2 regions of the Aliiglaciecola aliphaticivorans genome follow, and region 2 is predicted to be linked to the other one. Evidence: predicted binding sites of a transcription regulator. Region 2 holds the regulator's gene; the other holds the start of a gene.
What was found. Region 2 encodes NrdR, which represses ribonucleotide reductase genes. Its sites were predicted from a motif close to AAACACNANATNTNGTGTTT; they were not measured.
Positions count from the first base shown of each region.

Region 1 (4,433 bases), on a different contig from region 2:
AATCGAGGTAAGAGTTTTTAAGTTCTTCCTCTATATTAATGGGGAGAATTTCGTTGGCATTGTCTGTCATATACAGCCTTGTCCCTAAATTATTATCTGAATCTACTGATGAAACTGGTCAAGTCAGTTTAAAAAGTTCGACTTCACTTTTAGTTATAGTGGGTTCTAAATCGACTGTGGATTCTACCACCGAGAAAACAAAATAAATAGCCGTCATTCGCTTATATAGTGTGCAATCAGACAATTTTTTAGCATATCTTCGGGTATAAAGGTCTGGTTATCTAAATTAATGCCAGCTTATAATAGCAATAAGATAAAAAAGGAGTGCACAATGACCGAGCAAAACGTAGATGCTGCAGAAATAGATAAATTTTCAGCGTTAGCGTCTAGGTGGTGGGATTTGCAAGGAGAATTTAAACCCTTGCACGAAATCAATCCTCTTCGAGGAGACTATATTCAACAACGTACCAATGGTGTTTTTGATAAAAACATAATTGATGTTGGATGTGGTGGCGGTATCTTATCTGAATATTTAGCCAAACAAGGGGCCCTGGTCACTGGCATTGATATGGCTTCTGAATCCTTAGAAGTGGCTCGTCTTCATGGTCTAGAATCCGGCGTAAAGGTGACCTATCAACAAATAACCGCAGAGCAAATGGCTGCCCAACATAGCAATAAGTTTGACATTGTAACTTGCCTCGAGATGCTTGAGCATGTGCCAGATCCTGCTTCCATAGTGCGAGCTTGCGCGGCACTAGTTAAACCCGGTGGCCACGTATTTTTCTCTACTTTAAATCGAAATCTAAAATCCTATTTAATGGCCATTGTTGGCGCTGAAAAAATTCTAAACCTAGTGCCCAAAGGCACTCATGATTACGAAAAATTTATACAGCCTTCTGAGCTATTAGCCTGGGTTGATAAAACGGATCTTATCACCCAGCATATGACTGGCCTGCATATGAATCCTTTTTCGAAACAATTTTACCTTTCTGAACAAAATGTCGATGTCAATTACATTGTCCATTGTCAAAAACCTGAAGGATAAACAAGGCCATGGCAAAGGGTTTTTTAAATGATCAATACGCTGCTATTTTATTTGATTTAGACGGGACTTTATTAGATACAGCAGCGGATTTAGGCAATGCCTTGAATCACGTGTTGCGTCATTATGACCGGCCAACTTGTAGTTACGATGCATATCGATGTGTCGCCTCAGATGGCGCCCTAGGTTTATTAAAGTTAGGGTTTGGTGATGACTATGCAAACCTTTCTGAAACGGAATTACAAACATGTCGACAAATGTTACTCGACCATTATGAACAAAATGTTTGTGTCGATACCACTTGTTTTGATGGCGTGATGGAGACCCTGGAATGGTTCAATCAAAATGCTATCCCTTGGGGAATAGTCACCAACAAACCAGGCTTTTTAACGACCCAACTGCTGACCCACTTCCCGATAATGCAAACTAGCGCAGTGGTAATCAGTGGGGATACCTATATCAAACGTAAACCCCATCCTATGCCGTTATTAGAGGCTGCGCGAATTTTGTCCATCGCACCTGACAAAGTCCTCTATGTTGGCGATGCCAAAAGAGATATCGAAGCCGCTCAAAACGCTAATATGGGAAGCGTTACCGCCCTCTATGGTTACATCAAAGATCCACTCGAGGTGAGAGACTGGAAAGCGGATTACGTTGTCAGTCAGTTCTCTGAGTTGCTTGATATTGGCTAGTTAATAGATTCATCGTATTTATGCACTTCTGTTTTATCATAAATAAAGATGAGTGCTCATAAAAATACCAGATATAGTGATTGTTAAGATTTTTAACACTATATATCGTGATATTCTAAAAACAGACCTGATCCTTTAAAAATAATTTAACTTTAAAATTTAATCGAAAATATGCTTGCAATCGGCTTAACTGCGTCGTGAATACCCCTTCTAAGTTAGTCGATACTAACCTACCATTTGGTTAAGTTTTTTTGGCGATAAAACCACCAGATATTGGGTTGCAAACGAGGGCAAACACCTCTATCTTGTGCTAGTCACATTTTTTCTAACTACTCAAAAAATAACCGGAAGTAAACGCTGAGAAACGCGACCTTTTTACGTCCTTAAGTGTGCACAAAGTTTAAAACGATACTTTTAAAAATTAATTTAAAAATACAATGTACTCGATAATTTTAGTTATCAGGGTATGTAACGCTAATTATTTAAACGGCAAATTAAATACATGAATAACTCTCTATATGTCACGAAACGCGATGGTGAACGTGAAGTCTTAAATTTGGACAAAATTCACAAAGTCATAACTTGGGCGGCCAAAGGCTTAAAAAATGTTTCTGTTTCTCAAGTTGAAATTAAAGCTCATATTCAGTTTTACGACGGTATCAAAACCGAAGATATTCATGAGACCTTAATTAAATCTGCGGCTGATTTAATTTCCACGGAAACACCCGATTATCAATACCTTGCTGCTCGTTTAGCCGTATTCCATTTACGTAAAAAAGCGTACGGTCAATTTGAACCTCCCGCGTTAGTTACCCATGTTAAAAGCATGGTTGCAAAGGGCAAGTATGATCAGCACATATTAGAAGACTATTCAGAGCAAGAGCTCAATGAGCTAGACGAATACATGGATCATTGGCGAGACATGAACTTCAGTTATGCTGCAGTGAAGCAACTGGAGGGTAAATATCTAGTACAAAATCGAGTGACCGGTGAAATCTACGAAAGTGCTCAGTTTTTGTATATTCTAGTCGCGGCATGTTTGTTTGCTAACTATCCAAAAGAGACACGTTTAGACTATGTAAAACGTTTTTATGACGCTGCGTCTTTATTTAAAATCTCCTTACCAACGCCGATTATGTCTGGGGTCAGAACCCCTACCCGTCAATTTAGCTCTTGTGTCTTAATTGAAGCAGGTGACAGCTTAGATTCGATTAACGCCACTGCAAGTGCCATCGTTAAATACGTGAGTCAACGAGCAGGTATTGGTGTGAATGCAGGCCGAATTCGTGCCCTAGGTAGTGAAATTCGCGGCGGTGAGGCCTATCATACGGGTTGTATTCCATTTTATAAATACTTCCAAACTGCGGTGAAAAGTTGTTCACAGGGTGGTGTCAGAGGCGGTGCAGCAACCTTATTCTACCCAGCATGGCATTTAGAAGTTGAATCCTTACTAGTACTTAAAAATAACCGTGGTGTGGAAGAAAACCGAGTTCGTCACCTCGATTATGGTGTGCAGTTTAATAAACTCATGTACACCCGAATGATCAAAGATCAATACATTACCTTGTTTAGTCCTTCTGATGTGCCAGGACTATATGATGCTTTCTTTGCCGATCAAGATGAGTTTGAAGCTTTGTATGTGAAATACGAACAAGATGATTCAATTCGTAAAAAGAAAATCAAAGCGGTTGAGCTATTCAGTTTGTTTATGCAAGAACGTGCAAGTACAGGTCGTATTTATCTACAAAACGTAGACCACTGTAATACTCACAGTCCTTTCGACCCTAAAGTTGCGCCTGTTAGACAAAGTAATCTATGTTTAGAAATAGCCCTTCCCACTAAACCATTGCAGCACATTAACGATGAAAATGGCGAAATTGCTCTGTGTACCTTATCGGCATTTAACTTAGGGGCAATTGAAAGCCTTGATGAATTCGAAGAGATGGCAGACTTAGCAGTACGCGCACTAGATAGCCTGTTAGATTACCAAGACTATCCTGTTCCTGCTGCATACCGCGCTTCCATCGATAGAAGAACCTTAGGTATAGGCGTGATTAATTTCGCTTATTATTTAGCGAAAAATGGTAAGAAGTACTCCGACGGCAGTGGTAATGCCCTCATTCACAGAACTTTTGAGGCCATGCAATACTACCTACTCAAGGCGTCAAATAATTTGGCGAAAGAAAAGGGAGCTTGTCCTAAATTTAACGAAACAACCTATTCACAAGGTATCTTACCCATTGATACTTATAAAAAGGATCTCGATAAAATATGCGATGAGCCTCTTCACTACGATTGGGAAACCTTGCGTAAAGAAATTGTGGAACACGGATTACGCAACAGTACGCTGTCTGCATTGATGCCGTCAGAAACCTCGTCGCAGATATCCAATGCAACGAACGGTATTGAGCCACCTCGAGGTCATATTAGTATTAAGTCTTCAAAAGATGGCGTATTGAAACAAGTCGTACCTGAGTACGAAAGGTTGAAAGAGCAATATGAATTGCTGTGGGACATCAACTCCAATGATGGTTACTTACAGTTATGTGCCATTATGCAAAAATTTATCGATCAAACAATTTCTGCCAATACCAGCTACGATCCGGGTAAATATGAAGGTGGAAAAGTGCCCATGAAATTGTTGTTAAAAGACCTATTAACCACATACAAATTGGGCATTAAAACCTTGTATTACCACA
Region 1 is NZ_BAAGTF010000012.1:32,584-37,016, reverse strand. It holds gene gyrA (DNA topoisomerase (ATP-hydrolyzing) subunit A) at 1-70, opposite strand, end outside; gene ubiG (bifunctional 2-polyprenyl-6-hydroxyphenol methylase/3-demethylubiquinol 3-O-methyltransferase UbiG) at 332-1,045, shown strand; gene ACYVIL_RS07275 (HAD-IA family hydrolase) at 1,054-1,734, shown strand; gene nrdA (class 1a ribonucleoside-diphosphate reductase subunit alpha) at 2,237-4,433, shown strand, end outside.
Region 1: a site for NrdR is predicted at 1,996-2,015, ahead of nrdA (class 1a ribonucleoside-diphosphate reductase subunit alpha). Genes of this name have one in related genera too.

Region 2 (4,433 bases):
GTCTGAATGAAGACACTGGCGAAATTGATATGCAACAAGTAGAAGCCTTAGCACTTGAGCATAAACCTAAGATGATTATTGGTGGTTTCTCTGCCTACTCGGGCATTGTTGATTGGCAGAAGTTTCGTGAGATTGCAGACAAAGTCGGCGCTTACTTGTTGGTTGATATGGCCCACGTTGCTGGTTTAGTGGCGGCGGGGATTTACCCGAATCCATTACCTCATGCCCATGTTGTTACTACAACTACCCATAAAACCTTAGCTGGTCCTCGTGGCGGATTGATCCTTTCTGCTTGCGGTGATGAGACTATTTATAAAAAGTTAAACAGCTCAGTGTTTCCTGGCAATCAAGGTGGTCCTTTGTGTCACGTGATTGCGGCAAAAGCGGTCGCATTTAAAGAAGCGTTAGAGCCAGAGTTTAAAGAATATCAAAAACAAGTGGTGGCAAATGCAAAAGCCATGGTCAGCGTGATGCAAGAACGTGGTTATAAAATTGTTTCTGACGGCACAGATAATCATTTATTTTTACTTGATCTCATTGATAAAGATATTACTGGCAAAGACGCTGATGCGGCCTTAGGCAGTGCAAATATTACCGTTAATAAGAATTCAGTACCTAATGATCCTCGCTCACCTTTTGTCACTAGTGGCTTACGCATTGGTTCTCCAGCCATTACTCGTCGAGGTTTTGGTGAACAGGAGGCGAAGCAAGTCGCCAATTGGATTTGTGATGTGCTTGATGACATCTCAAGCGTTGAAACTATCGAAAGGGTCAAGAAAGAAGTGGTTGACCTGTGTGAAAAATTCCCTGTTTACGGGTAGTATTTACGTTAATCGTCACTTAGCCGCTTTTTAAGCGGCTTTTTTGTCTCAAAATAATCGGTAATTGGCTGACTAGCTACTTGGTGTTTTCAATTAAGTTGTTGATAATAAAACTCAACTTTAAATGGAGGCGTGTATGTCATCAGTTGTGTCAAGAGTCCCTGCAGCTGCAGCGGAAGTTGCTAAAGCCCATTTTGCGAGTTTACTCAGTTTAGAAACAGACTGTTGGGATACGCATTTTGCGATCAGCAATAATCGCCAAGATTTTGTATTATTGGATGTGAGAAGCTTATTGTTATTTGAACAAGGGCACTTACCTAACGCAATAAACTTACCCCATAAGAATATTAAAGCTGAAACTATTCACATGTACCCCAGTGACACTCTCTTTATCGTGTATTGTGCCGGTCCCCATTGTAATGGCGCGGATAAAGCTGCCCTTAAACTTGCTGAGCTCGGCCGCCCTGTTAAGAAACTCATAGGCGGAATAACAGGCTGGTTGGATGAAGGGTTCAAGCTCGTCATTAATGAGTAAAGAAAATGCCTGTTAGGGCGCATTTTTATTGGGCTTCAATTGATAATGCACAGTAAATCCCTTGCCATTACTACCTGTTACATTGACGACCAATTTATTATCTGTGCGTAAATATAGTATTTGCTTGGGAAAGTTGTGATTTGGATTGACGAAAGTAACGGTATTCGAGTCACAATTTTTAGCTTTAAAGGCCACAGGTAGACTATTGTGGCCGACTTTTGCCAAATAGAAGACTTCCCTTTGCATGTGTACTAAACGCATGCTTTCTTGTTGCTCAAGGACGCCAGAAACATCACGGCTGCTGCCAGAGCCGGTGAAGGTATCGTCGCTGATTTTTAACCAATTTTCTTGGGTGTTGCCATCCGGAAGGGTTTCCCAGTCACCCAAAATCCATTGCAGTTTAAGCAGCCCATCACATTTCGAGTCTGCAGCTGTCGCTGACCAACTAAGCGTTATTATCACTATTGATAATAGATAAATTAAACGTTGCATGTATCACCTTTTAACTTTTTTATGCTAGTTTAGCCAGCATCTATAGATAGTGAAAAGAAAATACGACTATGTTTTGTCCTTTCTGCTCAGAACAAGAAACTAAAGTTATCGATTCCAGGTTGGTTGCTGAAGGTCATCAGGTGCGCCGCAGGCGAGAGTGTACTACTTGTCACGAGCGATTTACGACGTTTGAAATCGCCGAGTTAGTCATGCCAAGAGTGGTTAAACGTGATGGTTCCAGAGAACCATTTAATGAAGATAAACTTCGTGCAGGTTTACTACGTGCTCTAGAAAAGCGTCCTGTGAGTACGGAAAAAGTCGAACATTGCATCAGTCAATTGAAGTCATCGTTGCGCGCAACCGGAGAGCGAGAAATCAGTAGTGAGTTCTTAGGAGGCCTCATCATGGATGCCCTCAAAGAACTGGATAAGGTGGCTTATGTGCGTTTTGCTTCGGTTTATCGTTCCTTCGAAGACATTCGGGAGTTTGGTGAAGAAATTGCTAAATTAGGTGAGAAACCCTGATTAGCGTATTTATTTAGGAAGTTTGCGACACAATGTCTGCTTTTCATTTTTCGAGGCTAGACCATCATTTGATGAGTCTTGCCATTAAGTTGGCTCGTAAAGGGCAATTTACGACAACACCCAATCCAAATGTTGGTTGTGTTATTGCTAATACAAATGGTGAGGTAATAGGCCAAGGTTGGCATCATAAAGCGGGAACTCCCCATGCTGAAGTGCATGCCCTTAAGCAAGCAGGGGAGCAAGCCCTAGGGGCAACTGCCTACGTTACCTTAGAACCCTGTAGCCATTTCGGTAGAACTCCCCCCTGTGCTGATGCATTAATTCAAGCCGGTGTGAAACGAGTAGTCGCTGCTATGGTTGATCCCAATCCTACTGTGGCAGGGAGTGGGTTAAAGCGGTTATCCGAACATGGCATAGATGTCTCTTTCGGGCTTCTCAGCGAGCAAGCACAAGAGTTAAATCGTGGTTTCATTAAACGCATGCAAAATAATCGTCCCTGGCTGAGCGTAAAATTAGCCGCAAGTTTAGATGGTAAAACGGCATTAGCGAATGGACTCAGTCAATGGATTACTGGTCCAGATGCAAGGGCGGATGTGCAAGCACATCGCGCTAGAAGCTGCGGAATATTGTCTGGTTCAGGAACGGTGTTAGCTGACAATCCAAGTTTAAATGTCAGGTACAACGAATTAAATAGTGCGAAAAACCTGATCCAAGAGTCTGAACTTCGTCAGCCCTTACGAATTATTCTGGATGGTAAAAATCAACTGAATGACAATTTGAAAATGTTTGACCTGCCTGGTCAAAACCTAATTATTAATCGTAAACCCAACCCGCTATTAAGAGCCCGCGTAGAACAAGTGCAGATTGCCAGTGTGGGGAATAAACTTGATTTAGCAGCCATGTTGCGGGTTTTAGCTGACAAACAATTAAATGAGGTTTGGGTTGAAGCTGGTGGCATGCTCGCAGGGGCGTTAGTGCAACAAAATCTAGTGGATGAATTGATTTTATACCAAGCGCCCAAACTATTAGGGGACAAGGGACAGAATTTGTTTGTGATGGATGAGCTGACCCAAATGAATCAAGCTAAGCGATTAAAATGGTCTAGCGTTAGAATGGTTGGTGACGATTTAAAAATGGTTGCGCATTTTAATCAAACTACTGAATAGAAGAATAAACTTCTGCAAATATCGGATTATAAAACATGTTTACTGGAATAATAGAAGACGTTGGTCATATCGCTAAATTGCAACCTAAGGGTGACGATATTCGTTTGACCGTTGCAGTGCAAAAACTGGATATGTCTGATGTGGCGTTGGGTGACAGTATCGCCACTAACGGGGTGTGTTTAACGGTTGTGGACTTTTCAGATAAACACTACAGCGTTGATGTCTCTCCGGAAACCATAAAACGTTCTGGTTTTGCCAACTACACGGTGGGAGACAAAGTCAACCTTGAGAAAGCCATGCAAGCCAGTTCTCGCTTTGGTGGTCATATTGTCAGTGGGCATGTGGATGGGGTAGGCAAAATCGTGGCTATCAATCCAATCGATCGCTGGTTAGAAATTTGGATTCAAGCACCAGATGAACTCGCCAAATATATCTCCGAAAAGGGCTCTATAACCATAGATGGTGTTAGCCTGACGGTAAATGACGTGGACGGTGCCAAATTTATGCTCACGTTAATTCCACATACATTGCAAGAAACTATTATTGGCAACTACCAAGTCGGCAGCTTAGTGAATTTGGAAGTCGATTTGATTGCCCGTTATTTGGAACGCTTGATTTTAGGAGATAAAGCCGCACATAGTCAAAAGTCGCAAGGCATAGATCTGCAATTTTTGGCGGAAAATGGTTATTTAAAATAACCCTAATTTAATATAAAAGAACAGAGTACCCCCTACAATGGCAATGCACAGCATCGAAGAAATAATCGAAGACATCAAACAAGGCAAGATGGTAATCCTGATGGACGATGAAGATCGGGAAAATGAAGGTGATTTGATTATGGCCGCAGAACATGCGACACCTGAGGCGATCAATTTTATGGTTACCCATGCCCGGG
Region 2 is NZ_BAAGTF010000097.1:10,398-14,830, forward strand. It holds gene glyA (serine hydroxymethyltransferase) at 1-821, shown strand, start outside; gene ACYVIL_RS21775 (rhodanese-like domain-containing protein) at 958-1,356, shown strand; gene ACYVIL_RS21780 (DUF6265 family protein) at 1,369-1,848, opposite strand; gene nrdR (transcriptional regulator NrdR) at 1,917-2,372, shown strand; gene ribD (bifunctional diaminohydroxyphosphoribosylaminopyrimidine deaminase/5-amino-6-(5-phosphoribosylamino)uracil reductase RibD) at 2,405-3,538, shown strand; gene ACYVIL_RS21795 (riboflavin synthase) at 3,574-4,236, shown strand; gene ribBA (bifunctional 3,4-dihydroxy-2-butanone-4-phosphate synthase/GTP cyclohydrolase II) at 4,274-4,433, shown strand, end outside.